DNA from 2 places in the Cryobacterium sp. 10S3 genome. Region 1 is predicted to be linked to the other one. Evidence: riboswitches for the same ligand, from Rfam matches in the RefSeq annotation. Region 1 holds a riboswitch; the other holds the start of a gene.
What was found. A riboswitch is a leader RNA that binds a small molecule or an ion and turns the genes downstream of it on or off. The one in region 1 is predicted to bind cyclic di-GMP.
Positions count from the first base shown of each region.

Region 2: linked by a shared signal. The riboswitch ahead of RHM57_RS15020 (putative bifunctional diguanylate cyclase/phosphodiesterase) and the one ahead of RHM57_RS10320 (GGDEF domain-containing protein) in region 1 are both predicted to bind cyclic di-GMP.

Region 1 covers NZ_CP133773.1:2,218,989-2,233,492, forward strand. The annotation lists gene RHM57_RS10305 (glutaredoxin family protein) at 1-83, shown strand, start outside; gene RHM57_RS10310 (hypothetical protein) at 110-295, shown strand; gene RHM57_RS10315 (hypothetical protein) at 600-1,214, shown strand; gene RHM57_RS10320 (GGDEF domain-containing protein) at 1,265-2,749, opposite strand; cyclic di-GMP riboswitch class I at 2,873-2,947, opposite strand; partial or broken gene RHM57_RS10325 (ATP-binding protein) at 3,193-3,702, shown strand; gene RHM57_RS10330 (glutaredoxin family protein) at 4,127-4,402, shown strand; gene RHM57_RS10335 (hypothetical protein) at 4,399-4,593, shown strand; gene RHM57_RS10340 (Abi family protein) at 4,783-5,775, opposite strand; gene RHM57_RS10345 (hypothetical protein) at 6,134-7,249, opposite strand; gene RHM57_RS10350 (GNAT family N-acetyltransferase) at 7,542-8,138, opposite strand; gene RHM57_RS10355 (aminoglycoside phosphotransferase family protein) at 8,135-8,788, opposite strand; gene RHM57_RS10360 (CoA transferase) at 8,975-9,442, opposite strand; gene RHM57_RS10365 (thioredoxin family protein) at 9,496-9,804, shown strand; gene istB (IS21-like element helper ATPase IstB) at 9,839-10,654, opposite strand; gene istA (IS21 family transposase) at 10,660-12,336, opposite strand; gene RHM57_RS10380 (CoA transferase) at 12,441-13,457, opposite strand; gene RHM57_RS10385 (GNAT family protein) at 13,711-14,208, opposite strand; gene RHM57_RS10390 (antibiotic biosynthesis monooxygenase) at 14,379-14,504, shown strand, end outside.
Region 2 covers NZ_CP133773.1:3,230,451-3,244,954, forward strand. The annotation lists gene RHM57_RS15015 (HelD family protein) at 1-1,752, opposite strand, end outside; cyclic di-GMP riboswitch class I at 1,849-1,922, shown strand; gene RHM57_RS15020 (putative bifunctional diguanylate cyclase/phosphodiesterase) at 1,942-4,284, shown strand; gene RHM57_RS15025 (ATP-binding cassette domain-containing protein) at 4,402-5,175, opposite strand; gene RHM57_RS15030 (ABC transporter permease) at 5,175-6,239, opposite strand; gene RHM57_RS15035 (substrate-binding domain-containing protein) at 6,282-7,292, opposite strand; gene RHM57_RS15040 (LacI family DNA-binding transcriptional regulator) at 7,439-8,521, shown strand; gene RHM57_RS15045 (universal stress protein) at 8,529-9,005, opposite strand; gene RHM57_RS15050 (hypothetical protein) at 9,163-10,047, shown strand; gene RHM57_RS15055 (MarR family winged helix-turn-helix transcriptional regulator) at 10,062-10,619, opposite strand; gene RHM57_RS15060 (organic hydroperoxide resistance protein) at 10,705-11,136, shown strand; gene RHM57_RS15065 (hypothetical protein) at 11,265-12,089, opposite strand; gene RHM57_RS15070 (hypothetical protein) at 12,614-13,477, shown strand; gene nrdF (class 1b ribonucleoside-diphosphate reductase subunit beta) at 13,550-14,504, opposite strand, start outside.

The DNA.
Region 1 (14,504 bases):
GGTTCAGGCCAGACAAGATCAACGCCATCGCCGCAGCACAAGCCGCCACGCTCACGCCGATACTGAAGGAAGAGAAAGAGTGAGGAAGCCGCTGCCCATCTCACCTCTCATGACTCCAGCCGAAGTATGCGCAGCACTGCGCATCGACACCCTCGACAAGCTGCGCACCACCGACAGGCTCAAAACCTTCGCCATCGACGAACACCTCCTCCGCGATGACCGCCAGTCCGTCCTGACTTTCAGCCTCGCCGACGGGGCACCTTCGCCGAGACACACACCCGGGACTCGACAATAAGTTCGACTCGGCGCACGCACCGGCACCCGCGTTTCCGGTGGCGAAGAAATCGGTGAGCGGGATCCCACGTGTTCCGATCCATACCTGAGGACGAACTGGACCGGCATGCAAGCAATCGCGCGGGCCGGGGAGAGCCAGCGCCCCGCTGTCCAACAAGCTGTTGACCAATTGCCCGGGCACACGCCACTATCCCTCGACACCGGGGCCGCTGATGCCACCATCGTGGCTCTTTGAAGGGATCGTACGGGCCTATGGGCGCTCCCGGACTCGATAAGCTCACGGCGCACCATAAGAGAGGACGATATTGGCCGCCTGGACTGTTGAATATGAGGGCGATACCCTTGACCGCTTCGTGGACTCGCTCCCTCCGTACGAGCAGGCGGTCCTCATCGCGGCAATCGAGCACGTACTCGAGGTCTATGGAATCGACATTTGCGCAGGCGAGTGGGGGAAATCACTCGGCGATGGACTGTACGAGTTTCGCGTGCGCAAATCGTTGCAGGCGATTTTTACTGAAGCCGGCCTAGCGCCGCCGATGGATATGTCTGGCATCGACCGCCAGGTACTTCTCCGAGTGTTCTGCACATTTCACGGCTGCAAGATTGTTCTTCTCTACAGCGGATACAACAAGAAGAGTGGATTCAACCGGTGGAAGCAACACCTCGATCATGGAGGTGGATTATGGGACGTCCGAAGGGTTGGATGGCCACGCAACTCGGGCGAGAACCGATGCGGTCGCCAGGCCGGCCGCCGGGGTGGCACCGGGAGCACCGCCAGGATTTCTGGGGGCCTCGTTGGCCAGGGCATCTCGAGCGAGGAAGCGGGCGAGCGGGCCTGCGTGTCGGCGCCGGTCGGGACTCGCTTCTTCCGGCACGCTGGCGGGATGCTAGACCTCAGCAAGGCACCGCTGTCAGGATAGGTTTTTGACCTTCGTCGAGCGTGAGGAGAGCCTCAGAGACACAAAAATGATCAACGCGCTCCACGGAGTGGGCGCGTGCGAATAGCTGTGACTGCGAGGGCCCATTCGGTTGTTAGCCGGGTCGCACCGGTGTGTATGAGCCCCACGTGATAGCCCTGTACTTGACCTTTGCCGTTGGCTTTGGCTGCATACATCGCGATATCGGCTTGATGTACAAGCTCATCGATATCAATCCCGGGTGTGAGCGTCGCGATCCCGACGCTGGCACCGACCTGCGCAAAGCGTTCGCCAACGCGCACGGGTGGTGTCAGCGAGTCAATCATGCGTTGAGCGACGTCCCTAGCAGCGCTGGCCGTGGTACCGCGCAACAAGATGGCGAATTCATCGCCGCCCAGTCGCGCGCAGACATCGCCGGGGCGAGTGCACCCGCGCAGCCGCGCTGCGACCTCGAGAAGTACCGCATCTCCGGCACGATGACCCAGGACATCGTTAACATCCTTAAAGTCGTCTAAGTCGAGGAACAAAACGTGCAGACCGTCCAGATGCGCCTGGTCCGCGAGGCTTGAGGCCAGCTTCGCGGTGAAGGAAGCCCGGTTGTCCAGCCCAGTCAACGAATCATATTGGGCTTGTAACGTGAGTTGTTGATGCACGTCACTATTGCGGAGGGCCAGAGCCACCTGGTTGACCAAATCACGCACAGACAACAACGCATCTGAGGGGATCTTCTTCGGCGCACCTACCAGCATCCAGGCGTTTTCGTGCAATCCCCGCAAACTAACGCACGACCAGGCGAGGTCGACGCCGACGGCGTCATCCAGCGGTCCCGGCTGAAGGACCCGCGCATCCCCTGGATCCGTTGTGGACGAGACGACGGTCCCAGGAAACGCTCCCGGAACACTAAGGAAGCTGCCGGCAACTCCTTGAACCCTCAACTCGGCGCCATCGCGCACCAGTTTGAGCAGGCGCAAACCTGGAGTGGCATCACAAATCTCAGCACAAGCCGCCCAAGCGAGAGCCCTGATCAAGGTCTCGTCAGTGAGGCCCAACAATTGCGAGCCGGTGGCGGCCAACACGGTATCGCGCCGAGTGGCCTGCTCTCGCGCCAGCAGGCCACCGCCCATTTGGCGGGCGATGAAAACGGCGATGAATATCAGCGGGAACGACTCGTATAAGCCCGTCGTTGTCGGTGGCACCGAGTGGGTCGGAATCAACGACCACAACGGCACTGTCGCAGAGAGCGCTGCCATCCCGAGGACACATCGCAGCAGAGAACGCCAGATCGATCCGTAGAAGGCTCGAAACCAGATCGCGGTGAGCACGTAGGCGATCACCGTCGTCGTGGACGGACTGGCGAGCCCGAGAACAACAATCGCAACCGTGTCCAATACGTCCAGCCACAGTGGTACCTGCCGACTCAGGAGGACGTGAACGCACGATGACAGCAACGTTACCGTTGACCCCAAAAGCATCAGCACTATCACGCCGCCGGTCGCTTCGAAAAACGCAGCAGGCACGGACACGATCAGAGACGCCATCGCCAGGGCGGCAAAGTACCACCGTGTGCTTTGGACAGTCCCGTCAGACGGCCTCAAGAGGCCACGGACGTTCACCCGGTCTACTGATTTTCGCAAAACGCCCATTGAGCGTCGGTCCTGTCTGTTGATAGGCCGGCTAACCCAAGGGGTCCCGTGCCTTTGCGACACCGGCTTGCACCGGATGTGCCCGTGCGACTGACGCAGAAACGCCGTCTCGTCAATGATCAAGTGATCCTGACCTGACCGTAGCATTCTGTCGGCTGGAACGGCCCCCGGTTTGGTTGACTCCTGATCTCTGAAGATTCGTTTTCGCTTGGAGCGAAGTTCACCATACCCAAGCCTCACCCACCCCAAGTTCCGCGCGGCACCCATCGACGACAGCTACAACGCCTACAACCAACTCAACAGCACCGCCCCCGACACCGCCGCCACCACGTGGACATATGACGCGGCCGGGAGGCAGAAGAAGAGCAGACTGCCCCGGCCCTTTCATCGACCGGCAACAGAACGTTGTGTTCCAGGGATTCACCGGGTCGGGGAAATCATATCTAGGCTGCGCGTTGGCGAAAGCCGCGTGCCGGCACCGGGTGCGAGCACACTACATTCGAATGCCGGAGCTCGAAGAGGCCTGGCAGCTGGCCCGCGATAAACCCTCCGGCACGACGAAGTTCTTGAACAAGTACGCCGCATTCACGCTCCTGGTGATCGATGAATGGCTCCTCGACGAGCCCGACGAGAGCACCAGGAGCATGCTGTTGGAACTCCTCGAGCGCCGCTACGATCAGGCATCAACAGTGTTCTGCACTTAATACGCCCAAAAGGACTGGCACCAGCGCCTTGGCTCCGGGGTTCACGCGGACGCGATCATGGACCGCATCGTGCACAACACCATCTGGGTCGAGACCGGCGGCCACAACATGCGAGAACACACCGCCGGTCACGCCACGGCCTGAGGCTCGCGCGGTCGGGGGCGCCAGTGGCCCCCGGCTGCGCGACTGGGTGGCACCCAGCGGCAATATCGATGGCCCCCGAAGGCAATATTCGCTGGCCCCCAGACCCGCAAATACTCAAGAACACGCCGCGGACCCGCAGACCACGCACCACGGCCGCCGCATCCACGCCCAAGACTGAGAGGTAGCCTTCGGCTCTGAACTGATCAAAGAAGCCTCGTCGACCGCTGGTCGACGAGGCTTCTTTGCGACAACTCCGTTGCCTTTTACGATCTGAGCGTACGCACCATTCCCCTCTGCGCAAGGGCTTTCGCGGCATATCCTCGCTGCGCTACGGTATTCCACGGCCCCTTGCACATTCACCCCTGGCGCTGTCTCAAGGTCTTCGCCAAAAGACAATGGGAGATAAGAGAAAGAGGACCCACCGATGCCAGAACCACTCACGGTATACACACTGCCGAACTGCATCCACTGCACCCTGACCAAACGAGCACTCAACAACGTCGGCCTGGACTACGAGACCATCGACCTCACCCACGACCAGGTCGCCGCCGCCGTGGTCACACAACTCGGCTACCGAAACGCACCCGTCGTGACCGTTGGCACCAAACACTGGACAGGGTTCAGACCCGACAAAATCTCCGCCATCGCCACAGCCCACACTGCGGCACTCACGCCGATGCCGACGGAGGAGAACGCGTGATCAAGCCCGCACCTATCTCACCCCTGATGACACCGGCCGAAATATGCGCAGCACTAAACATCGACAGCGACGCGCTCAACAAGCTACGCACCACAACCGACAAGCTCAAAATCTTCGCCATCGACGCCCACCTAATCCGATTCGACCGCGAATCCGTTTCAGCTTTCAGCATCGACGAACCTCATCGTTGAGACACGATGAGGAGGCCCCTTCGCCGCGATACACACGCCGGGACGCCCCTTTGAACCGGCTCAGCGCAGAGTCCCGGTAACCACATCTCCGACGATCAGGACTCCCCTGATAACTTCAACCGAGATGAAGCGCTCCGGTTGCCTTTGGCAAGCTCACGTGCATCGATTCAATGCCGGGCGTGCCGCCTATCAGGCGCGCCAGAGCTCAAGCGTCGGCCAGGCATCCGGGACGCCCATCGATTCGATCGTCACACAGCCAGATTCGGGAAAAGAGTTTAGGAGCTCCACGGCCCTGGCGGGCCAGCCACTGTCCGGTTCGATCGATCTGAGCAGATAGGCCATCACCGCGAGAGCGTTGTACACGCCGAACACAGCTTTCGCGGAATCCCCGTCCTTGAGATGACCAAGAAGTGGCACCTGGTCGTGACTGGGTCGTGCCGGTGCGCTGACAAGCTTGCGGTTAAAGAGGCGTGCGTGATGTGCAGAGACATTCCGGACATAGTTCAGGCTGGAGATCCAGCTGACCATTACCTTCTTCGACGGTGCCCCGTAGGCCGCGGCGATCTCCGTCGCCAACGAACTGTTCAATCCCGAATAGAGCCGGCCGAGATGTCCGAGCTCCAGAATTTCCGTTAACGCCCAGATAGGCATTTCATCGTCGTACTTGTTGCGAAAGTGAGCGACGAAGGCTTCGTCAGAATCGGCCTGGCGCTCTTTCACACGCTCGATCCACTGCGCGTGTCTACTGGGCAGTGTGTCGCCGGTCGCCTTATCAGTCTGTGATTCCGTAAACGAGTTGACGAAGTTGACGGGGTCCATGTGGGCGAATGCCGATTGCCTGCCCAACACATAGCCGATCTGCATGCGGAAAGAAATCTCGATCCGCTCGATGCCCTCGAGAACGAGCATCCGCAGGCGACGATCAAAATCAATGAGCGCAGAAGCTTGCCCTACAGACGTGCCGGAACGATAGCGGTTAAGAACTCGAAACCTGATCCGTCCGGCGTCATCCCGAAAAGGTTCCGATTCCCGGAATGGATAAAGGTAGCCCGTGAGTCGGTAATACCCGACGGCTCGAAGCAACCCGCGGAAACTCTCGTGGTCGCCCACCTCAACGCCGCGTGACTCAAGCTTGGCGACCTGTCCGTCGACCGACAACCACTTCTTTGTGTACTCAGCCACGAGTCCCCCAGTTAAAGAAAATCAGCCCGAGCCGTGAGGCGAGCGGGCTGATCGTGATGAATTTAGCGTACCACGGCCGCCCTTCAGCGCTCTGACACCCAGCAGCCGGCCATTCCTCCCCCGCCGATGGGTTCGCCCACCCCTTTCTGGCGGGTTCAGTCGCACCCACATCGGCCCTCAAACGCAGCACCCTAGACGACCTCCTCAGCGAGCTGGTCTCAAGGAGGAAATCGCCTCTGTTGCTTCCACCACTTGAATCCGCCGAAGCCCTTGCGAACGCGGGGATGAGACTGGGTGGGTCGTGTCCGGGTCTCTGTTGCGCACAGATGGACTCCGCGCAACAGAGCCTGTCAACCGGTTATCCAATCAGTTCAAGAACGGGGCCTTCATGCAATGCCCTATAGATGTCGTCGCGGATGTCATTCGCTTCGCCGTGCGTCAGGGTCTTGGAGATTGGTCGGAGTGTGAGTCGGACAAGTGCATTTGCTTGGTCCGGCTGGAGCCTCAGCCTGTCCTGCGCGCCTCGCGGGAGATCCGCGTACGCGGTGGCGTTCAGAACTTCCACCGATTCAAGGTCGTCGATGCGATCGCCTAACGCCGCCCTTGCTCGATCACCCAGGGTCTCGGCGTCCGCAGCCACGTCGACGACGATCGAGATGTCGCGGCGGATCACGGGCATGACTGAAATGGCCTGCCAGGGTGACAGGGTGAGCATTTGCTGTGCGATCCGTGGATCCGCCGCCCGCAGAAGCCGAATGTCAGGGATACCCTTTCTCAGCATCAACGCCCGGTCCAGCCCCATGCCCAGAGCAAGCCCAGACCACGCATCGGGGTCCAGACCGGCCGCGGTGAGGATGTGCGGTGCGATCAATCCGCACTCCGCCAGCTCCAGCCACTCACCCGCGATTGACACATCGACCTGACAGCCGTTGACCGTGTACGGATGCGCCGCCGAAACGGGGCGCCACTTCGCGCCGGGCAGCACCGTTTTCACCAGGGTTTCGATCATCATCTGCAGATCTGCGGCAGTGAGTGTCTTGCCAGAACTCACCCGCCACAGATCAACCTGGTGCGGGGCCCCTACGTGGGTGCGGTCGATTGCATCGCGGCGGTAGACCAGGCCAGGCAACACCAGCAGCCGGTCGCAGCTGGTCTGCGTCGACACCGACTGCAGCAGGGTGGGAATCGAGGCCGATGTGTGGCTGCGCAGCATCACCGTTGGACTCACATAGCGCGAGTATCGCCGGTCCCTGGTGACTGCCGTTGGGTCGAAGCCGAGCTTGTCGTAGTTGTCGGCGACAGCGACCAGCGGACTGTATCGGATGGTTTCGGCCGGGATGTCCCAGTGACCGGCAAGAGCGGATACGACGCCGTCGAGCAGCGTCTGCATCGCATGGTGACCCTGGTCAGGGTCGGAGAGGTCGCGAAGGTTGAGCGCGTCGGTGAGTTCCGCCGCAGAGAGATATGACGTCATGTTCTGGTCCTTTGATGAGATCGGATGGAGGAGCCACCCCCGACCGATCTGTCGCTGGACCTAAGCGCGTACGACTAAGCCCATGCGACCGGGAATCGGTCGAGGGCGAAGAAATCGCAGCGATACGTGCATGGCCTCAGCATAGGCGCAACACCCCGGAGACCACAGGTTTCCGAATGTCGCCTCTCGTTGACGCAACCACCGAAGGCAATCGTGATCGTTCGGGCCACGCTGGGTCCGTAGGGTCTGGTGCCCACAAGCCGGACCTCCTCCGGGCGCGTGCGTTCCTGTTCTACTGCGGCACCGTGAGGCTGAGCCAGCGTTCTTCGATGGCATAGCCGAGGTGTTCATTCATGCGGATGCTGCCGGCGTTGACTTGAGCTCCACCCGTGCCGAAGATCCGCACGCCGTCGTGGGCCAACGCCGTGACCGATGCGGCTTTGACGGCAACGGCGAGCCCTTTCCGACGATAAGAGCGGTGGACGGAAGTGAATTCGGTTTCAGCGCGCGTGGCCGTCAGGCTAATTACGCTGACGGCCACGAGTTGCCCGTCAGTGATGGCACCAAATAGGCGGCACCCGGATTTCCACAGTTCGAGCACGTCGCACTCGTCGCGGTGCGGCACGGATGTCGCTGGCGTAAACGGGTAGTCGGCGTGGTTCAAGGCTTCAAGGGCCGTGACCTGAAGCGCCCAGCTGTCATCGAGTTCCTCGATCAGGAATCCTTGGTCCGTTGCCGCGACGACGGCCGCGTTCAGGACCGTCAGGTTGGGTGGATCGCTGAGGCGCAGGCGGGCACCCCACGACTCGCCGACAACGACATACCCCGCCTCGGTTAGACGCTTCACGCATGGATCGCTGACTTGGACTACCTGGATATCCGCGTTCACGAGGCCTGCAGGCTTGCGCTCATGTCGAGAAGTCGGTCGCGATCACGTCGGTACAGTGCGGCATGCTCCAGGAAATCACTGCAGCCCGTGTCGGCGGCACGTTGATCCGTGACAACGGCAAGATCCTCCATGCGGTCCGCTGCCGTCCGAAGAACGGCAGTCTGGTCGAACTCATAGCCGTAGGAGCGAATGAACGCATCGAGCCGGCCGGGGCGAGCATCCCCTCCTGGGGCGTCAGGGTCTGCGTACTCGCCGAGCGGGACGAGCCGATATACGAGGAAAGCGAGATCCCAAATCCGAGGCCCGGGGGACGCCATGTCAACGTCGATAAGACCCGTGATGTGCCCGTCTTGGAAAACCATGTTGTACGGTGCGACGTCGTTCAGGCACACCACCTCGACTGGCTCGTGCGCAGGCAACTGCCATTCCGCGGCCGCGTGTACGAGGGGCGCGCTCGCGTCATGCACCCGTCGAAGCAAGGACCCAGCCTCGCGCAGGATCGTGGGCGACCAGATCCAGCTGGGCATTGGGTAATTGCCAACGATTCCCGGAAGGTAGGAGAGCACTTCCCGGCCCTGCTCGTCCAGGCCAAAGGGCTCAGGTACTTCCATCACTCCCGCCGCGCGGAGTGCGGTCAGAAGCTGATGCACCGCGGGAGTCCAAGGACCGGCGGAGCGGCGAACGGTGTCGCCTACCCGCACGACCATACTCGAGTTGCCCCCCCCCCCCGCTAGAACCTCTTCATCCATCTTTCCAACCTAAAGGCTGTAAGCGGAACCCGCAGCGGGCGGCTTCGCCATGTTGCACCTGCCGATGGCGCACCTTCCTGGTGGGCCTTATCGCTGGACGTCGGCGGATCGTGGCTCGGACCATTCTGGCTGGTCCGCTCCCCACGGGCGACCGATCCACCTGTAGCGTTTCGAGCCACCGCTGATGCTGATCGCGGGTGCGGCACAGGTGACGGTTCCTTCCGGCGTTTCCGCGTTCACGGTTCTGATCACGTTTGGGCCGGCTTCGGTTGGCGGGGAATGAGGCTGGGCGAGTAGCTCTTGTGCGACACGGGCCAGTGAAATGTCGACAGTCCACCCGTGCCCGTCGAGGTGGCGCCGTCGAAGTGATGACATGATCCCGGCGGCAAGTAGGTACCCGGCGGAATGATCCAGAGCTTGGGCTGGCAAAGCACCTGGCCTGCCCGTGCCGTCTGCGTGGATCTGGGCAATGCCGCTGGCTGCTTGGACGATACTGTCGAATCCTCGACGCTCGGCCCAGGGTCCGCTGGCTATGTCAACCCAACTGGGACCCACCTGGGCAATCTAAGCGGGACCCGGAGTCTGATCACCACGAGTGATACTGGTGTATGCGCGTAGAGATTCTTCATATTGATGAGTGCCCGAATTGGGTCGAGGCGGGGACGCGGGTTGAGTCGGCGCTGACCGAGTTGGGTCGAGTCGATGTCGAGGTGACGTATCGTCTGCTGACAGATAGCGTCCAGGCCGCGGCGGTCCCGTTTGCAGGCTCGCCGACGATCCTTCTCGATGGTGTGGATGCGTTCCCGTCGGATGGACGAACCTCCGATCTGGCGTGCCGGGTCTATCGCATTGACACCGGTTTCGCTGGCGTTCCCTCTGTCGCGCAGCTCGTCGAGGCGATCCAGAACCACGCCTGACCCTGGGCTCGTTCCCGCGCCAGGGATGCCACTATCAGCCGCTGATCGTTGCTGTCGCGGCTCGTTGTTTCTGCGTGTGGGCGAGCCGGTAGGAGTCGGTGCCGGTTTCGATGATGGTGCCGTTGAACGTCAGTCGGTCGACGATCGCCGCGCAGAGCCGCGGATCCGTGAAGGTCTTCGTCCAACCGGAGAACGACTCGTTTGATGCGATCGCGATTGAATTGTTCTCCTCCCTCTCGGTCAGGACTTGAAAGAGGAGTTCCGCGCCTCTTCGGTCGAGTTCCATGTAGCCCAGTTCGTCGATCATGAGCAGGTCGACCCTTCCGTAACGGGCGATGGTCCGGGCGAGGTTCTTCTCGTCGGCGGCTTCGACGAGTTCGTTCACGAGCCGGGTTGCGAGCGTGTATTTGACCCGGAACCCTTTCTCTGCCGCCGCGGTGCCGAGGGCGATGAGTAGGTGCGACTTGCCGGTGCCCGAGTCACCGATGAGACAGAGCGGCTGGCCTCGTCGAACCCAGTCGCCGGTAGCAAGGGTGTTGATCGTGGCCGGATTGATGTTCGAGTTGGCGTCAAAGTCGAAGTCCCCAAGCCACTTATCCCGAGGGAACCCCGCCGCCTTGACGCGGCGAACGGAGGAGCGCCGGTCGCGGTCGTCGCACTCCGCCAACAGCAGCTCCGCCAGGAACCCTTGATAGGAGAGCTGCTCTTTCTGCGCAGTGGTCGTGGCTTCCTCGACGACCGCACGAATTGTCGGAAGGCGAAGCCGCCGACAGGCCTGATCGATGGCTGCATTCGCGGCTTCCTCGGTGAGGCCTCGCCTTCTCCGCAGGGTGGTGGTGATGGTTGTCATAGTGGTCATGAACCTGTTCCCTTCTTGACGCTGGGCTCTGTGTCGGGTGTCGTTCGATCGGGCATGCGGAGCAGCTGGTCGTAAGCGGCAACGGATGGCAAGGGCCTGGTGTCGGCCGGAAGGCCGGCAATAACGGCGGCCGGGTCCGCGAGACGGCGCTGAGTAAGACTGACCACTCGCCGCTCCGGACCACGAGCTTGATCGGCGAGGTGACGGTCCAACCCGGACCCACCCAAGGCTTCGTGGCGTCGGGCCTCGACCGCGACGACATCGGCGGTGACGGCGCCGACCGTCAGTGCGGCGGTCATGCCGGCGACAACGTCCTGAGCAGCCATCGAACGGTGCAGCAGCAAAACGTCGATCAGGGCTCGGGTGCCACCGGCATCACCATCGGTCTTCCGTGCCGCGGCCCAGAACGCTTCATGAGCTGAGGTGAAGTGACCGGTCGCCCTGGCGTGAGCGAGAGCGGTCGAACCGGGGAAAGCGCCGGGCTTGCGCTGGAGGACCTCGAGGTAATGGTCGAGATTCACGCTCTGCCCGTGCAGTGCGACCACCCGAGGATGCCTGGCAATCACGGTTCGGCCATCAAAGATGACTACTTCCGATGCGCGGAGCGACACCCTCACAGTGCGGCCGATGAACCGGGCCGGGACAGAATACGACGCCATTCGCACCCGGACCAGACTCGACCGGCTCACCCGAGGCGTCAACGACAGGCCCGGCTCGAACCGCTCCGCCGTGATCGGTGCCAGCAGCTCCCGCTCAAGAGCGAAGTCCTGAGCCACTGTGCGGATGCGGTCGCCGATCCTGCGGTTCTCGTCGTCGAGATCCCACTGACGGACCTTCTGATTCAGTTCGGCGAGGGTGTCCACAACGGGCATGGGTGAGAGGTGGGTGCGGCGGAACCGGCCGACGTCACCCTCGATGCCGCCCTTCTCATGAGCGCCCTCGATCCCGGGGTGGCAGTAAAACGCATCGAATCCATAGTGTGAGCGGAACAGGACCCACCGTTGGTTCTCGGTGCGCTGCCGGCCGGTGCCGTAGATGACCTTCACGACGGCGTCGGTGAGATTGTCGTAGCGGATGTGCCGGGTCGGGATCCCGCCGATGTCCTCGAACGCGTCGATGTGGCCCTCGAGGAACGCTTCCTGCGCTTGCGTCGGATAGATCCGGTGGATCGCCTTCCCCGAGTGCGAGAGGCGGAAGGCGAACATGTGGCATTTCGTTTTCACCCCAGCGAGCACCACCCAGACCTCGCCGAAATCGACCTCTGCTTCCGCGCCAGGCGCGTGCTCCTGCGGGACGAACACCTCGGGCAACCGGCCCGCCTCGACATCTATTTCCGGCCGACGACGGCGAACATAGTCACGGACCGTCGAATACGACAGCTCGGTCGCGTCGTGCTCTTCCGCAAGGCGGGCGAAGATCCGTCTCGCCGTGTGCCGCTGCTTCTTGGGTCCGTCGAGGTCCTGGCGGAGCATCTCGTCGATCGCCGGTTTGAATACGTCCAACCGAGGTGCGGTTCGCACCCTCGGTTTCCGGGCCGGCGGTTCCGCCTGCGCCAGGGCCTGCCGCACCGTCGGCCGCCCGACTCCGTGTCTTCGGGCCAGCTCCCTGATCGAGAGGCCCTCCACGCGCGCATCACGTCTGATCCGCGCGAACAACTCCATCCGAAACTCCATCCGAAACCTCCACCTTGAGCAACGAAAACACGTTGCAACAACGGTGGAGGTGGGTCCGGCTTAGATTGCCCCAGACACCCCGAAACAGCCGAAGTGGGTCCCGCTTAGATTGCCCTGGTGGGTCCGAATAACACTGCCATAGTCAGTCCGCTTTGCCCCCACGCGCTCACCCGGTCGATAACGAGCCCTGGATGGCGGTTGTGGAGTTCGGCTGGGGACAGGCCGAACAGGTCGAGGCTGTTCGGCCTGTATCCCATGACAATAACGTCGGCGTCCGTTAGTAGCTGTTCGAGGCGGTCTCGATCTGGTTTGTAGCCGAGGTCAAGAAGCGCGGAACGCTTCCCTTGCCCAGTATCGAGATATTGCCAGGAGAGCTCCGGCATGCCAGGGCTATCGATGCGAAGGACGTCTGCGCCGAAGAACGCGAGGCTGCGAGTGGCCACCGGACCGGCTATCACCCGGGTCAAGTCGAGCACCCGGACGCCCTGCAGTGGCGCGTAGCTGTCGGCCAACCCCAGGCTATGGCGGCCCGAGCCTCCTGCCTGCTGCACCAGGCTGATGAAGGGATCCGCTTCCAGGGTTTGGGCTTGAGGATGTCCTCTCCAACTGCTCGGGCTGCGAACCGCGCTTATGACCGCACCAGAGTCTGCGGCTTCATCCTCCAAATCGAGGGCGCGACGGCGCGAAATCGCATGAGCGACAGTCTCGGCTGTGACGGAATCGTCCAATCTCAGAAGTGTGCGCAAAGCCGCTTCGTGGTGGGGGTAGTTGGCGTGAGTGCGAACCCAGCCATCGCTCGAGGCGAAGAATCCGGACAGGGGCGCCCACGCTGGCGCGGGGCTCCCGTTCCACCGGAAGAGTTGGTCGCTCCGGTAGGTGCCGGCGACGAGTTGCGGCGCAATGCTCACCTGCGGAACTTCGCTCGCCCTCGGGTCGCGCACTCCCGTGCGGACAAGGTGCAGCAACGAGGCCATGAGCATGGTCGCCGCGATGCTGTCTGCGGCAAGATCCGCGACAGGCAGCGGCGACGATAGCGGCACCGGCCCAGCTGAATGAACGCGATTGGTGAGTTCCGGAAGTTCCGCGGAATCGGAGAGAAACGTGCTGAGGAAGGTGCCCATCAGGTGCCTCCCACGCCCTCGACCGTTCACACATGGGCGTGAAGTCAGGCGATCATCGGTGGCCCCCACTTTATCCCCACGGTGAGGTCATGAGGCCGAGCAATCATGGGACGGAATCAAAACGGGGGGAAAGGCGGCGATAGGCAAGTCGAGGAACCCTCGACGAAACGGGCTGCGAGACGTGAAAGCTGCAATCGCCCCGGTCCGCGACTGGTTGCGGATGAGGTGGGATCACGTTGGTGAAGTTGACCGCCTATTGGGAATCGGCAAGCAGCTGATACATGAGATGGTCTTGCCACCGGCCCGCTATTTTCAGGTATTGAGGAGCCGATCCGTAGCGCGCGAAACCGGCACGTTCAAGCACCCGTTGTGAGCGCACGTTGGGGATCAGCGTCTCAGCCTGAACCCTGTGCAGCCCCAACTCTTCGAATGCAAGCGCAGTCATTGCTCGAACTGCGTCGGTGGCATAGCCATGTCCGTTGCTCTCTTGGGCGACCCAGTAACCCATGTTGCACGATTGGAAGGCCCCGTAGGTGATCCCACTAAACGTGATCCGACCAACAACCTGCGAATCCTCGTCGAGAATCACGTGCGGTAAGGCCTCGCCACGGCTGTGCCAAGCGAGCGCTTTTTCGACCTCCGCCTGTTGGCCTGCGACGGTAAAGAAGGGGTCCGCGCGGACTGGGTCCCACGGAGCGAAGAAGAGCCGGCCGGTGAGCTGAAGGCCGGCAAGGCGCTCCACATCCGTCACGGAAATGAGTCGAGTAGTAGCAGGCATAAGGAAAGGGTCCCATATACGCCGCGGATGGATCCGAGCCCGTATGCCGGACCCCTATCGAGACAAATTCCTGCCCCAGCAATGCGGTCGCCTGGTCGGGCGCACTTGTGTCACATGGGAACGCTGAATGGGACACTGCTTAGGTGATAACAGAACATGCCCTCTTACCCGTGATTCCCGGTCGTGAAATTGAATTCGAGCTCGCCTTTGCCGATGCGCGGTCCATCATCTCGTCAATGCCCGGGTGCCGTAGCCTGACGCTGTCGCGT
Region 2 (14,504 bases), 1.0 Mb from region 1:
GTCGAGGATGGGCGCGAGGGCCTCCTTCCAGCTGCCCGATGCCGAGGCGGATGCGGCCTGCGCGATATCGCCGACGACCGTGAACGACCGGCGCGGCCCCCGGCGCAGCAGCAGCCGCCACTGCATCGGCGAGAGTTCCTGCGCCTCGTCGACGACGACGTGGCCGTATGTCCAGGTGCGGTCGACGGCCGCACGCTCGGCGGTCGTGGCCCGGTCGCCGAGCTCGGCGAAGTTGTCTGCCAGGGCGCGCGCGTTGACGAGACCCTTCACGTCCATGTTCGCGATTGCGAGTTCGGCATTCTCGATGTCGCGTTTGCGCTGTTCCTTCTGCTCGCGCTTCTGGGCGGCGTCGACGACGTTGTACTCGCCGAGGTGCTCGGCCGCCTCATCGAGCAGCGGGATATCGGCGATCGTGAACTCGGCGTCCCTGGCCCGGTGCAGGAGCGCCCTCTGCTCCGCACTCCAGCCCGGGGTGAGCTCGGCGAGCCATTGCGGGCGTGCGTAGAGATCCTGCACGAGCTTCTCGGGGGTGAGCGGCAGCCACGCGGTGTTGAGCGCGACGCGCACGTCCTGGGCGAGCCGCAGGTCTTCGCGCAGCATCGGCAGGTCGGACTCGTCCATCGAGGCGCCGCCCTGCTGCAGCTGGCGCAGCCAGTCGCGCGCGAGCGCGCCGATCGCGGTCTTCACGAAGGTGACCCTCGCGAGGTTGTGCGGCTTGCCGCCCTCGCGCGCCTTGGCGATCGCGTTCGCCACGAGCTGCGGGGCCAGGGTGATCTTGTCGCCGTTGACCTCGAGCTGACGGGTCCCCACCGGGATCCGCTGCCGGGAGCGCACCGCATGGGCGATGAGCGCGGCCATGAAAGCCTGGCCCTTGAGCGCCGCGACGGCGGGGACGTCCTCGCGGGTCGCCTCGACGCCCGGGTACAGCTGTCCAACGCTTGAGAGAACCACCCCGGTCTCGCCGAGCGACGGCAGCACCGCCTCGATGTACTGCAGGAACGAGCGGGACGGCCCCACGATGAGCACCCCGTTGTGCTTCAGGCGATCGCGATGCGTGTAGAGCAGGTACGCCGCACGGTGCAGCGCGACGGCGGTCTTCCCCGTGCCCGGCCCGCCCTGGACGACGAGCACTCCGGCGAGGTCAGAGCGGATGATCCGGTCCTGTTCCGCCTGGATGGTCGCGACGATGTCGGGCATGTGCCCGGTGCGCTGGGCGGTCAGCGCGGAGAGCAACGCTCCCTCCCCCTGATGTTCTGAGGGTTCTCCGCCGAGGCGTTCGGCGTCGAGGATCTCGTCCTCGATCCGGATGATGGTCCGCCCCCTGGACTGCAGGTGGCGCCTGGCCCTGGCTCCCAGCGGGGTCGCGGCCGTCGCCTGGTAGAACGCGCTCGCCTGCGGCACCCGCCAGTCGAGCAGCATCGGCTGCAAGTCTTCGTCGCGCAGCCCGACCCTGCCGATGTAGCGGAACACGGAGTCGCCGCTCGCGTCGTCCGCGGCCAGTTCGAGCCGGCCGAACGCCAGCCGGTCGTCGATCTCCCGCAACTGCACGATCCGGTCCTCGTAGAGGCGCGCAAAGGTGTCCCGCTCGGAGCGGGTCTGATGATTTCCGCCGACGTCGAGCAACCGCACCGCCGTCAGCTGGTCCTCGGCCTCCCGTTGCAGCGCGTCCAGACGCGCGTACAGCGTTGCCACGTAGTTCTGTTCCCGTTCAAGCTCCAGGTCGACCACCGAAACACCCCTCAAATCCGACATTCGAGTTTACCCGACACGGATGGGTGCTCCTTCCGGCCAGGCCCCCCGAACGCGGAGGCTAGGCTGGCCCTGTGTGAAAACGCTTCAAATATTGCGGTCTCATACAGGCACACCCGTCGAAAGGCGGGGTCGCAAAGGCACGGGACCTTCGGGTTCGCCGGCCTACACACTGACAGGACCCGGCCTCGCATGACCGCGATACAACAACATCACTTCTTCACCGCGCTGTGGAATCCGTTCCGCCGCCCGGATTGCATGACGGAGGGCACCCGGTGGCTCTTCACGTGGTTCGCGGTGGCCTCAGTTCTGCTCACCGTTCCGATCATCGTCGCCTCGGACACCAACGGAGTTCTCCTGGTCGCGCTCACGGCCGCGGTCGCCCTGATCGCCTCGTGGTGTTCCGCGTTCATCCTCAGAAGGATTCCGCTCGCACTCGACCTGATCGACTTCGTCGCGTTCGTGGCGCTCGCACTGACACTGCCCGACCCGATGATCGTCCTCGGGGTCATGTTCGGGGCCATCTGGTTGCGCGGACTCTACGGTTCCACGGCGAGGTCATTCATCCGCTGCTCGCTGTATTCGCTTGCACTCGTCATCACGGTCGTGCTGTGGGTTCCGGTCAACGGGTCCGCAGCGATGACGCCACCGGTGGTGGTGCTCGGCACTATTCCGACCCTGTTCCTCACCGTCGTGATCGTGCGGCAACTGAGCATGGTGCTGGTCTCCCGCGAACAGTCGATGCGACGCGACCGTGAGCTTTCGGCGACTGGAACCCTGCTCCTCGGAGTCATCGACGAGGCGGATATCTTGGTCATCGGCTGGGCTGCGACGCAGGAACTCTGCCTCGCCACCCCCGGACTGCGCGTCCTGCGGGTCATGCGCGACGGCCCTGTCCTGCGCGTCGACGGCGCGACCGGCCAGTTCGACTCGCTGCCTGCGCAACTGCCCGGCACCGTCATCACGTCTGCCTCCAATGGAAAAGACGCCAGCGCGACCGACGTCGACTCCCTCCCACTCGATGCAGCCGTCGGCACCCCCCTGGCGTGGGCCTGCCTCGCCTCGAATGCCCAGGCGAATACGTGGATTCTTGTGGGAGCCCCCGGCACGATCCCGGCGGAGGCCCTCGTTTCGGTCCGGGCGCTCTCCAACCAGGTCTCGCTCGCCCTCCGCAACAGTACGGTCCAGGGGGAGCTCACGGTCCAGGTCAGTTCGGACCCGCTTACCGGTCTCAACAACCGTGCGTCGTTCATGGCCAAGCTCACCGCGATCCTGGGCACGGTAGACGATGCCAGCGGCGTCCACATCTTCTTCCTCGATCTCGACGATTTCAAGGACGTCAACGACCTTCTCGGACACCGGGCCGGAAACGAACTCCTCATCGAGGTCGCCGAGCGGATGCGGTCAAACACCGGGAGCAATGCCATCTGCGCCAGGCTCGGTGGCGACGAGTTCGCCATCATCCTGGCCGGCAAGAGTGATTCCGATGCCCTCTGCATCGCCACAGCCCTGGGCAGGTCGATCGCCGAACCGGTGACCCTCGAGCGGAACACCGCGCAGGTCGGCGTCAGCATCGGCATCGCCACAGCAGCAGCAGGGATCGACATCGAGGATCTGGTGCACCAGGCGGACGTGGCGATGTACGCGGCGAAGGCCAATGGCAAGAACCGCGTCCAGGTCTTCGAGCCTGGCCTCCTCCGCGTGGACAATCCCAGGGTCACCTTCGAATGGCAGCTCGCGGCCGCGGCGGCCGCCGACGAGCTCGTCGTGCACTACCAGCCCATCCTCGATCTCCCCGGGCTGCAGTGCACCGCCGTCGAGGCCCTCGTCCGCTGGCAACACCCGGAACGCGGCCTGCTCTTCCCCGGTGACTTCATCGACATCGCCGAGCGGACCGGAGCGATCATCGGTATCGGCGCTTTCGTGATGCGACGCGCCTGCCTCGACGCCGCGGCATGGCGGACGGCCAATCCTGGAGCGCCGATGGCCGTGCACGTGAACGTTTCGGCCCACGAGCTCGACCGCGAGGGGTTCGTCGACTCGATCATCGGCTGCCTGGCCGACACCGGGACCCTCGCGAAGGATCTCATCATCGAACTCACCGAGACCGTCGTACTGGACTCCCCCGCCGCGATCGGTCGCCTCCGCGCGATCGGAGCGCTCGGCGTCGGGATCGCAATCGACGACTTCGGCACGGGCTATGCCTCCCTGACGTCATTGCGCGCGCTCCCCGTCGACATCGTGAAGATCGACATGAGTTTCGTCGCCGGCGCGGTGTCCAATCCCTTCGACCGCTCCGTCATCGAGGCGATCGTTCGGCTGTGCGCCCAGCTCGGCGTCGCGACGGTCGCAGAGGGCGTTGAGCGGCTTGACCAGCAACGTCTCCTCGAGGCCCTCGGCACGGGTGGGGTGCAGGGCTACCTCTATTCGCGTCCCCTGTCCGCCGCAGACCTGACCGCCTGGCTGGAGGCCAATCGCGCCGCAGCGGGCGGGGCGGAAACGGATGTCGGGGGTTTGCTCCGCACGAGCGTCTGAGACCAGCGCGCACGGTCTCAGGACACGAAGACGGCCCCCGGGCGGAGCACTGCGAGTGTCTGCAGTGCGCCGCCAGGGGGCTGCTTCGTTTGCTTCCCGGAGCGTCCGACCGGCGGGTCAGTCGCCCTCGACCCTGACCGTCTGGATGGTTCCGGTGAGCACACCGATCAGGCGATCCCCGTCGAATTCCGAGGTGGGGGCATCCATGACGATCTTGCCGAGCCGCAGCACGACGACCCGGTCGGTGACCTCGAGCACATGAGGCAGGGTGTGCGAGATGAAGATCACGCCGAGCCCCTTCGCCTTCGCGGCCTTGATGACATGCAGCACCTCGCCGGCCTGCCGTGCACCGAGGTGGTTGGTCGGCTCGTCGAGGATGATCACACGGCGCGCCCACGCCACGGCGCGGCCGATCGCCACGGCCTGGCGCTGACCGCCGGAAAGCTGGGACACCGGGCGGTCGGATGCCGGAACGGCGATCCCGACGCGCTCGAGGTCCTCGTGGGCGTCGTGCTCCATCTCCTTGCGGGCCAGGAAGCCCATCGTGCCGAAGATTCCCTTGACGGTCTTCTCCCGGCCGAGGAACACGTTCTGCGACACCGTCAGGTGCGGGGCGAGCCCCGAGTCCTGGTAGAGGGTTTCGACGCCGGCCTCGAGCGCCTCCCGGGGCGAACCCCAGGTGCGCTCGACGCCGTCGAGGTAGATCTTCCCGCCGTTGGGCTGGTGAGCCCCCGAGAGGACCTTGACGAGCGTCGACTTGCCCGCGCCGTTGTCGCCGACCAGGCCGAGCACCTCGCCGGCGTGCAGCTTGAGGCTCGCACCATCGAGGGCGACGACCGACCCGTAGCGCTTGGAGACGTTCTTGACTTCGTAGATCACTTCGCCGGTCATTATTTTCTTCCGTTCTTGCTCTGCAGCGTCTGCGCAGCGACGGCCGCGGCGATCAGGATGGCCACGACGACCTTCTTCCAGTCGGGTGCGACGCCGACCATGATCAGGCCGGACTGCACCGTGAAGAGGATGAGCGCACCGAGCACGGTGCCCCAGATCCGGCCGATGCCCCCCATCAGGGATGCGCCGCCGATGACGACCGCGGCGATGGCGTCGAGTTCACGCCCCGTTCCCGATGACGGCGAGCCGGCACCGAGGCGCAGGTAGACGTACATCCCGGCGAGGCCCGCCAGGGCCCCGGAGAGCGCGTAGACCAACGTCAGGTGTCGTTCGACGTTGATGCCCGCGCCGCGGGCAGCGAAGGTGTTCGAGCCGATCGCGTAGGTGTAGAGGCCGAACCGCGCCTTGTGCAGGAACAGGCCGGCGATGGTCACCCCGACGATCACGACGATCAAGGCCCACGACAACGGGTTCACCTTCGGGTCCATCGCGGCGATGAGGTCGAAGTTGTTGGCCGAGCCGATGGGCTGCCCGCTCGAGATGATCACGGAGAGCCCGAGGGCGGCCCCCATCGTCGACAGGGTCGCGATGAACGGGACGATCCGGAGCTTGTTGATCAGGAAGGCGTTGGTCAGGCCCACGAGGAGCCCCACTCCCACCGACACCAGGGTGCCGATGAGGAGCGGGCCCGACGCGTCCGCGCCGGACACCGTCTGGTCGACCGTGAGGACGTTCGCCATCGTCCAGGCCGACACGACTCCGCTGAGACCGATGACGGCCCCGACCGAGAGGTCGATTCCACCGCTGATCACGACGAAGGTCTGGCCAACTGCAATCAGGACGACCGATCCCCAGTCTGTGAGGATGTTGCTGGCGGTCAGTGCGGAGAAGAACTTGGGCTCCAGCACCGAGAAGACGACGACGAGGAGGACCATCACGCCGATCAGGATGGTGCTCTGGTTCGACGCGAGGGTGCTGATCCGCGCCGTGAGAGCGAGCGGAACCGGCTTCTGTTCCGCCGGAACGCCCGGTTTCCGCGCAGTGGTTTGATTGCTGTTGGTCATGATGACTCCCTGGCTCTTTTCGTGAAGTACGGGAAGCGTCAGTTACTTGACGTAGGTGTACTTGGCGAAGTCAGCGTCAGAGGTCTTGGAGTCGAGGACGACGTTGGGGATGACGACCTCGTGCTCGGTCGCCGTCTTGCCGGTGTTGATGAATTCGACGAGGGTCTTGATGGCCAGGCGAGCCTCGGCGGCCGGGTCCTGGGCGACGAGGGCAGTGAAGATGCCCGACTTGATCTTGGCGACGTTGTCCGGGTATGCGTCGTAGCCGACGAGGCCGATCTTGCCGCTGAGGCCCTTCGACTCGAGCGCGGCGGCCGCGCCGGAGGCGTTCGTGCCGTCGATCGCGAAGATGCCGTTCAGGTCCGGGTACTTGGTCAGCCAGTTGCTCACGTTCGTGGCAGCCGTCTCCGGGTTGGACTCGGAGTAGGCGACGTCGACGATTTCCACGCCGGGGTACTTCGCGGCGACCTGGGCCTTGAAGCCGTCGAGGCGGCTCACGTTGGTCGTGGCGGTGGCACTGGTGAGTCCGACGACGACCTTGTACGAGCCGCCGGACTTGTAGCCGATCTGGGTCGCGAGCGCGTCGGCGGCCTTGGAACCGCCGTCGGCGTTGTCGCCGGTGATGAAGCTGACGACGTCCTTGAGGTCGGAGACGTGGGTGTCGACGTTGACGACGGGGATGCCGGCCGCTGTGGCCTTGGCAACCGAGGCCTGCAGGGCCTTCGGGTCGGTCGGGATGAGCACGAGGCCGGTGGGCTGCTGGGCGAGCACGGCGTCGACGATCGGGATCTGCGTTTCGGCGGAGTACTTGGCCGGGTCGCCCTGCCAGATGAGCTTGACGCCCTGGGCCTTGGCCTCCTCCTCGGCGCCGACCTTCATGGCCTGGAAGAACGGGTCGGACTCTGCGCCCATCACGAAGGCGATGGTGATGTCCTTCTTTTCGGTCGCCGTGGTCGCGCTTCCCGTGCTCGCGGTTGTCGAGCACGCGGCCAATGACATGGCGAATGCGGCTACGACGCCGACGGTGGTGATCGCTCGGAACGAACGCTTCATGGAGGTCTCCTTTGACACATAGGTGCACTGCAATTGCGACTGCACACGCCGTTTGCGAGATCGTTCTCGCAAACTTGTATAAGATTGCAGCACACAGCACCGCGGCGCAAGCCTGTTCGGTAACGTTTCGATTACGAGGATTGTTCATGGTTGAACGACGAAGTCACGCTCCGACGATCATCGACGTCGCAGAGCACGCCGGCGTCTCCCGCGCCACCGCCTCCCGGGCCCTCTCCGGGTATGGGCGCACGTCCGCAGCCACCGTGGAACGCGTCCGTCGCGCAGCAGACGAGATCGGCTACCGCCCCAATGAACTCGCCAGGGCCATGCGCGCCGGGTCGACCAGCACGATCGGACTCGTGGTCATCGCAGACTTCACGAACGCATTCTTCGACCGCGCCACCAAGTCCATCGTCGATGCCGCGCGAAAACGCGGGTACCAGGTCCTGATCAGCAACACCGACGAGGACCCGGACGTAGAGCGAGGGGCCATCGAAACCCTGCTCGAGAAGCAGGTCGACGGCCTCATCGTGTTCCCCTCCGCAATCGGCCACAGCGAGCACCTCGAGGCCGGAAACCTGGGCGGACGCCCGCTCGTGCTCGCCGACCGTCGCCTGGACGATCTCGGCGTCACCACGGTCACGACTGACGACTTCACCGGCACGCGGGAGGCGGTCCGCAATGCCGTCGGCCTCGGGCACGCCCGGCTCGGCTTCCTGATCACGGCCGCGAACATCGCAGGCCAGACCACCGCACGGCCCCCCGCACTGATCTCGAGCGTCAGGGACCGTGCCGATGGTTTCGCCGCCGGAGCGGCCGACGCGGGCATCCCTCCCGAAGACCAGGTCTGGCATTTCAGCGAAGACGTCCCCGAGTCATCGGAGGCCGCGGTCGCAGAGATGCTCGACCTGGCCTCCCCACCCACGGTCATCTTCACCTCCAACAACGACATGGCGCTGTCCGTGCTCAAGGTCGCGGGTTCGCGGGGGCTCGCGATCGGACGCGAAGTGTCTCTGGTCACGGTCGACGACAGCCCGTGGGCGGCATACATGGTCCCGGGGATCACCGTCGTCGCGCGCCCGGTCGAGCAACTCGGAGAGCTCGCCGTCGAACGGCTCGTGGCCGAGATCGAGTCACCGGGTCAGCCGGTCGAGGACATCCAACTCCCGACGGAACTCATCCCCCGGGCGTCGGTCGCCGACCTCAGGAGCCCCGCGGCCGGACGCTAGGGGCCGCTCAGGCCGGTACGCCGGGCCGCACCACGAGCACAGGGCAGTCCGCGTGTCGCACACACTGTTCACTGACCGACCCGAGCAGCATCCCGGCGAGGCCGCCGCGCCCGCGGGAGCCGACCACCAGCATCCGTGCGCCGCGGGAAACGCTGATCAGGCAGCTGAGCGGCGTCGCGTACGCCGCCCGGTACTCGACGGGCACTCCCGGATGCTGCGCCGCGATCGGCCCGGCATCGGCCTCGAGCTTCTCCCGTACCGCGCCGGCGTAGTCGGTGAGGGGCGAAACGTAGCCGAACTTCCAGTCGGCCGGGCGTGGAGCGGTGTCGATCGACCAGGCCCGGACGACGACGACGGATGCGCCGAGCGGCCCGGCGAGGTCGAGGGCGACCGCGAGCGCATGGTTCGCATAGTCGGAGCCGTCGTGCCCGACGACGATACTGCCGGTGGGAGCTGGAGACTGGTCTGCATCGATGCCTGACATGCTCCCACGCTACTCCCGGCAAAGGGGGCGCGACGGAAAACACCCCCGACCGCGAGAAGAACCGTCGCGGCCACCCCGCACCGTCAGCCCCGCGTCAGCCCTGGCGCTGGCACCTCTCCGGCCCCGATCGTTTGCCGGGCCCGGTTAGGGTGGAGTCATGCCTCTCCGCGCCTCCCAGCGACGAATCCTCATCGCCGTCGCGACGGTCGCCGCGATCGTGGCCGGCGGCTTCCTCGTGCGCTCGGTCGTCGTGCCGCGGACGGCGCCCTCCGATCCCGCCGTCTTCGACGCCGGCGCCCTGATCAGTGACTACAACTTCTTCAACCCCAATGCGATGACGACCGACGAGGTGCAGTCCTTCCTGGAAGGCCGGAACTGTGTGCGACGCGACGAGTCGCCGTGCCTCTGGGAGTACCGCGAGTCGACCGTGTCCGAACCCGCGCAGGGCCCCGGACACTGCGCTGCGTACGCGGGCGAGCCGAACGAGCGTGCGAGCACGATCATCGAGAAGGTCGCCGAGGCCTGCACGATCAGCCCGCGGGTTCTCCTCGTGCTGCTGCAGAAGGAACAGTCCCTGCTGACCCGGCCCAGCGCATCCGGATACCTGCGGGCGACGGGCTACGGCTGCCCGGATACCGCCGACTGCGCCGCGGAGTACTTCGGCTTCTTCAACCAGGTCTACCGGGCCGCGTGGCAGTTCCGGCAGTACACCCAGGAGCCCGAACGCGCCTACAAGGTCGGCGCGGTCAGCGTCGCGTACAACCCAGACGCCGCGTGCGGCGCGGCTACGGTTCAGATCCGTAACCAGGCCACGGCGAACCTGTACAACTACACCCCGTACCAGCCGGATGCCGCGGCACTCGCCGACACGAACGGCGACGGCGGCGGATGCTCGACGCACGGAAACCTGAATTTCTGGCTGTTCTACAACACCTGGTTCGGATCCTCGCTGAGTGAACCGTACCCCTCCGTGTTCGCGTCCTGCCTCAATCTCGTCGGCGGGCAGCCGTGCCCCCGCACCGAGCTGATCCCGACGGCGTGAGCGGCGCCGGGAGGTCAATCCCCCGCAGCGGCAGCGCCGCGGGAACGCCGGAACGCCGACCGCTTCGGACGTGACCGCAGCTGCGCGCGCACGTCGCCGAGGATCTCGGTGACGGTCGCGAGTTCCTCCGGCCCGATGCGGTCGAAGAGCATCTCACGCACGAGCGTGACGTAACCAGGTCCGCCGGCGGCGAGTGCCGCCCGGCCCGCTGCGGTGATGTGCGCGATGACGGAACGTTCGTCGCCGGGTGACGGGCGTCGCTCCACGAGCCCGAGGGCCTCGAGCCGGGCGACCTGGTAGGTGAGCCCGCTGCGGGACACCGTCAGCGCGTCCGCGATGTCGGTCATCCGCAACCGCCCCTCTGGCGCTTCGAGGAGCCGGAGCAGGATCTCGAACTGGGCGAGGGTCAGGCCCACGGCATCCCGCAACTGGCGGTCTGCGGCGAACTGCACGATGTTCGCGGTCTCGACGATGGCCGCCCAGGCGCGCATCTCCGCGGGCGACACACTCGGGGCCGCGCCGATCCGCTCAGGATCGCCCGGATTCGCACCGCCCGACGGGGGAATACTCACGACTCGCTCCTAGTTGTTTCGAATACGAAGCACTTCCACAAGGGCCACCCCCAGTCTGCCCCGGCCCACCATGAAAGAAGACACAATGAGCACCGCCGTCTACACCGCATCCGCCACTTCCTGGGGCGGACGAACGGGCAAGGTCGTCACGAGCGACAACAAGCTCGACCTCGACCTGTCCATTCCGGCCGAAATGGGCGGCGACGGCGGCGCGGGCACGAACCCCGAGCAGCTCTTCGCGAGCGGCTGGGCGGCGTGCTTCCACAACGCGCTCAAGGGCGTCGCCCGCCAGCGCAAGGTCAACGTCACCGACTCCGCCGTCTCGCTCGAGGTGCACCTCGTCGGCGGAATGGCCACCGGCTTCGACTTCGAGGTCACGATCGAGGCCCAGCTGCCCGGCGTCGACCCCGTCGTCGCCCAGGAGATGCTCGAGGCGGCCCACCAGGTCTGCCCGTACTCCCGCGCCACGCGCGGAAACATCCCGGTGACTCTCGTCGTCATCCCCGACGAGGACTGACCCCCGCCGCGCCCCCGCGCCCCGAGCGCATCGCCGAGCGCGGGTCTTCCGCCGCCACGCGGGTGGTCGACCACCCGCGTGGCGGCGGAACGCCCGCGCTCGGTCCGGCGGGCGAGCGGATGCGCGCGTCAGCGCCGGTGGTGGATCCGAACCTTCGCCGGCGCCGGCGTGGGAGTCGGAGTCGGGGTGAGAGTGGCCGTCGGCGTCGGCGTCGGCGCAGGCGCCACGACCACGGGCGCCACGGGCGCCGTGGCACCGAGGCCGAGGAAGGTCGCGTCGAACGAGTTCAGGTCGACGAGGACGCCGTTCAGGTTGTGCTCGAACTTCTGCTGCACGCCGATCCGCGGATTCGCGGCGGTGTTCCAGCCGCCGTATGACACCGCAGCGGGCGCGCCCGTATCGGCGAGCCAGCCGCTGTAGTTCACCGCACCGGCATTGGTGTCCCAGAGCGGCACGTCGGCGAAGGCGCCGCTGTTGTTCATGATGCTCGGCCACATCCCCGAACCGCTGTAGATCACCGGCCGCACACCCATCGCGCGCACCCCGTCGACCATCGCGCGGGTGACCGGCGGGCTGCCGCTCTCGACGTCGAGAGCGAAGAACTGCAGTTGCGACTGGTACGGGCCGGCCGCGGCGATCCCGCCCTGCCAGCACGTCGCATCCCGGGTGTAGACGGCGATCTTGAGGCCGGCGTCGAGCGCCATCTTCAGCTGGGCCTGTGTGTGCTCCCAGGGGGCGCAGCTTCCCCACGCTGTCGAGTGCATCACGTAGAGACGGATACCCTCGTTGTACGCCTGTGTGAACCAGGCCGGGTCCGTGATGATGTTTGCGGAGTCGACGACCTTGACGGACGACGGCGTCGCCGCCTGGGCGGAAGAAACGTTCGTGGGGGCGATGAGGCCGAGTATAGCCAGCGAAAGCGCAAGCGCTGCCGCCAGGTGATTCTTGTTCATTTAAGGGGACTCCGAAGTACCAGATCGTGGTGCTGAACCCGGTAACTCCAGTGTCAAATCACTTCAGTGTCGCGCGTACGTCGCCGGAGCTGACTGTTCGTCAGACTCAACGGGTGGAACCAGGTAATGAGATATTCTGTCTATGGTGACACATCCTCACGTTGAGCACTAGTCCCCCAACGAGGGACACGCTGCGGCCGCCGACTCAGCCGAGAGCGTAATTCCTGCACCGCCGGGCCCGGACCCGGTGTCGCCATCCACGGAGAGTCGCGCGCTTGGACCGGCCCCGGAAACGCCCGGTGAGAGCGGCAACCTGACCCTGGATGCCTGCCGGACGACGGCCGACATCGGGCGGGAAGTCCTGGCAGCACTCATCCGTCTCCTGGGCCGGGCACCCAGCAGACACGGAGGGTCTGGCCGACCCGGCTGCCTAGACTCGCCACGTGCTGCCGGCATCGGTTCGCCATCCGGGCCCGCCCTGGATTGCACCCACCGTCGGCCGCACGCAATCGAAAGGAATAACTGTGACCCAGAACAAGAACTCCTCGGCTACCGCCACCTCTCGAAAGAAGCGCCTCACGATCGGCGCCGCCTCCGTGCTCGCCGCGGGTGCCCTGCTCGGCACCGGCATGCAGGGAGCAACGGCCAGCCCGTTGGGCGGAACCGCCGAACCGGGCACCCCGTCGACCCCGTCGGCATCCGCCCCCGCTACCCCGGGCGCCTCGTTCTTCAGCTCCGTCGCGCACGAGCTGCGCGGGGACCTCGCGCACGGACGGGACTTCGGCGAGAAGGCCCAGAAGGTCGCCGCGACGATCTCCGATCACGCCGAGCTCTTTGCGAGCCTGCCTGCGAATCTGCAGGCCGACCTGACCACCCTCACGCAGGCCTCGGACGGGGACCGCACCGCCGCCGCCGAATTCATCGCCACGTCGGCTCTCGCCGGGAACTATGGCGGGCAGGCGCAGGCGCTCGCCGTTGCGATCCAGGCTGACCCGGAGCATCCGCTGCGCGCCGCCCTGCACGCAGCGCTCGAGGGCAGCCTCGACGCCGGCACCCCCGGCGCCGGCGCCGGCGCCGACACCGCGACGGACACCACGGACGCGGGTCCCGCCGTCACCAAGCTCGCCCTGAGCCTTGTCGACAACCCCGCCCTGTTCGACAAGCTCCCGGTCGAGCTGCAGAGCGCCCTGACCGCGCTCAAGGCACTGCCGGCGGAGCAGCAGGATGCCGCTGCCCAGCAGATCGCCACCGACGCCGGGACCGGGACCTACGGCCCGGAGATCCAGAAGATCGCCGAGCACCTGGCACACGGCGCAGCGCAGGACACGGGGCACGACGCATCGGGGCACGACGCTTCGGGCCACGCCGACGCCACGGCCGCCCACTAGCCGGCCGGAACGAACGAGGAAGGCCGGGGGCGCAGTGCGCTCCCGGCCTTCCGCCGTCCTACCGGTCCAGGGCTAGAAGTCCCAGTCGGCGTCTTCCGTGTTGACGGCCTTGCCGATCACGTACGAGGAGCCCGACCCGGAGAAGAAGTCGTGGTTCTCGTCGGCGTTCGGCGAGAGCGCGGACAGGATCGCCGGGTTCACGTCGCACACCTCCTTGGGGAAGATGGCCTCGTAGCCGAGGTTCATCAGGGCCTTGTTGGCGTTGTAGTGCAGGAACTTCTTGACGTCCTCGGTCAGGCCGACGGTGTCGTAGAGGTCCTGGGTGTACTGCACCTCGTTCTCGTAGAGCTCGAAGACGAGGTTGAACGCGTAGTCCTTGATCTCGTCGCGACGCTCCTGCGTCGCCGCCTCGAGGCCCTTCTGGAACTTGTAGCCGATGTAGTAGCCGTGCACCGCTTCGTCACGGATGATCAGGCGGATGAGGTCGGCCGTGTTGGTCAGGCGGGCGCGGCTGGAGAACCACATCGGCAGGTAGAAGCCCGAGTAGAACAGGAACGACTCGAGCAGCACCGAGGCGACCTTGCGCTTGAGCGGGTCGTCGCCCTGGTAGTAGTCCATCACGATCGAGGCCTTGCGCTGCAGGTTGACGTTCTCCGTCGACCAGCGGAACGCCTCGTCGATGTCCTTGGTGTTGCTCAGGGTGGAGAAGATCGACGAGTAGCTCTTGGCGTGCACGGACTCCATGAACGCGATGTTCGTGTAGACGGCCTCTTCGTGCGGGGTGATCGAGTCGGGGATCAGCGAGACGGCGCCGACGGTGCCCTGGATCGTGTCGAGCAGGGTCAGGCCGGTGAACACGCGCAGGGTGAGCTGCTGCTCGACCGGGGTGAGCTGGTTCCAGGACTGCACGTCGTTCGACAGCGGGATCTTCTCCGGCAGCCAGAAGTTGTTGGTCAGCCGGTTCCAGACGTCGACGTCTTTCTCATCTTCGATCTTGTTCCAGTTGATCGCATCGACATGCGAGATG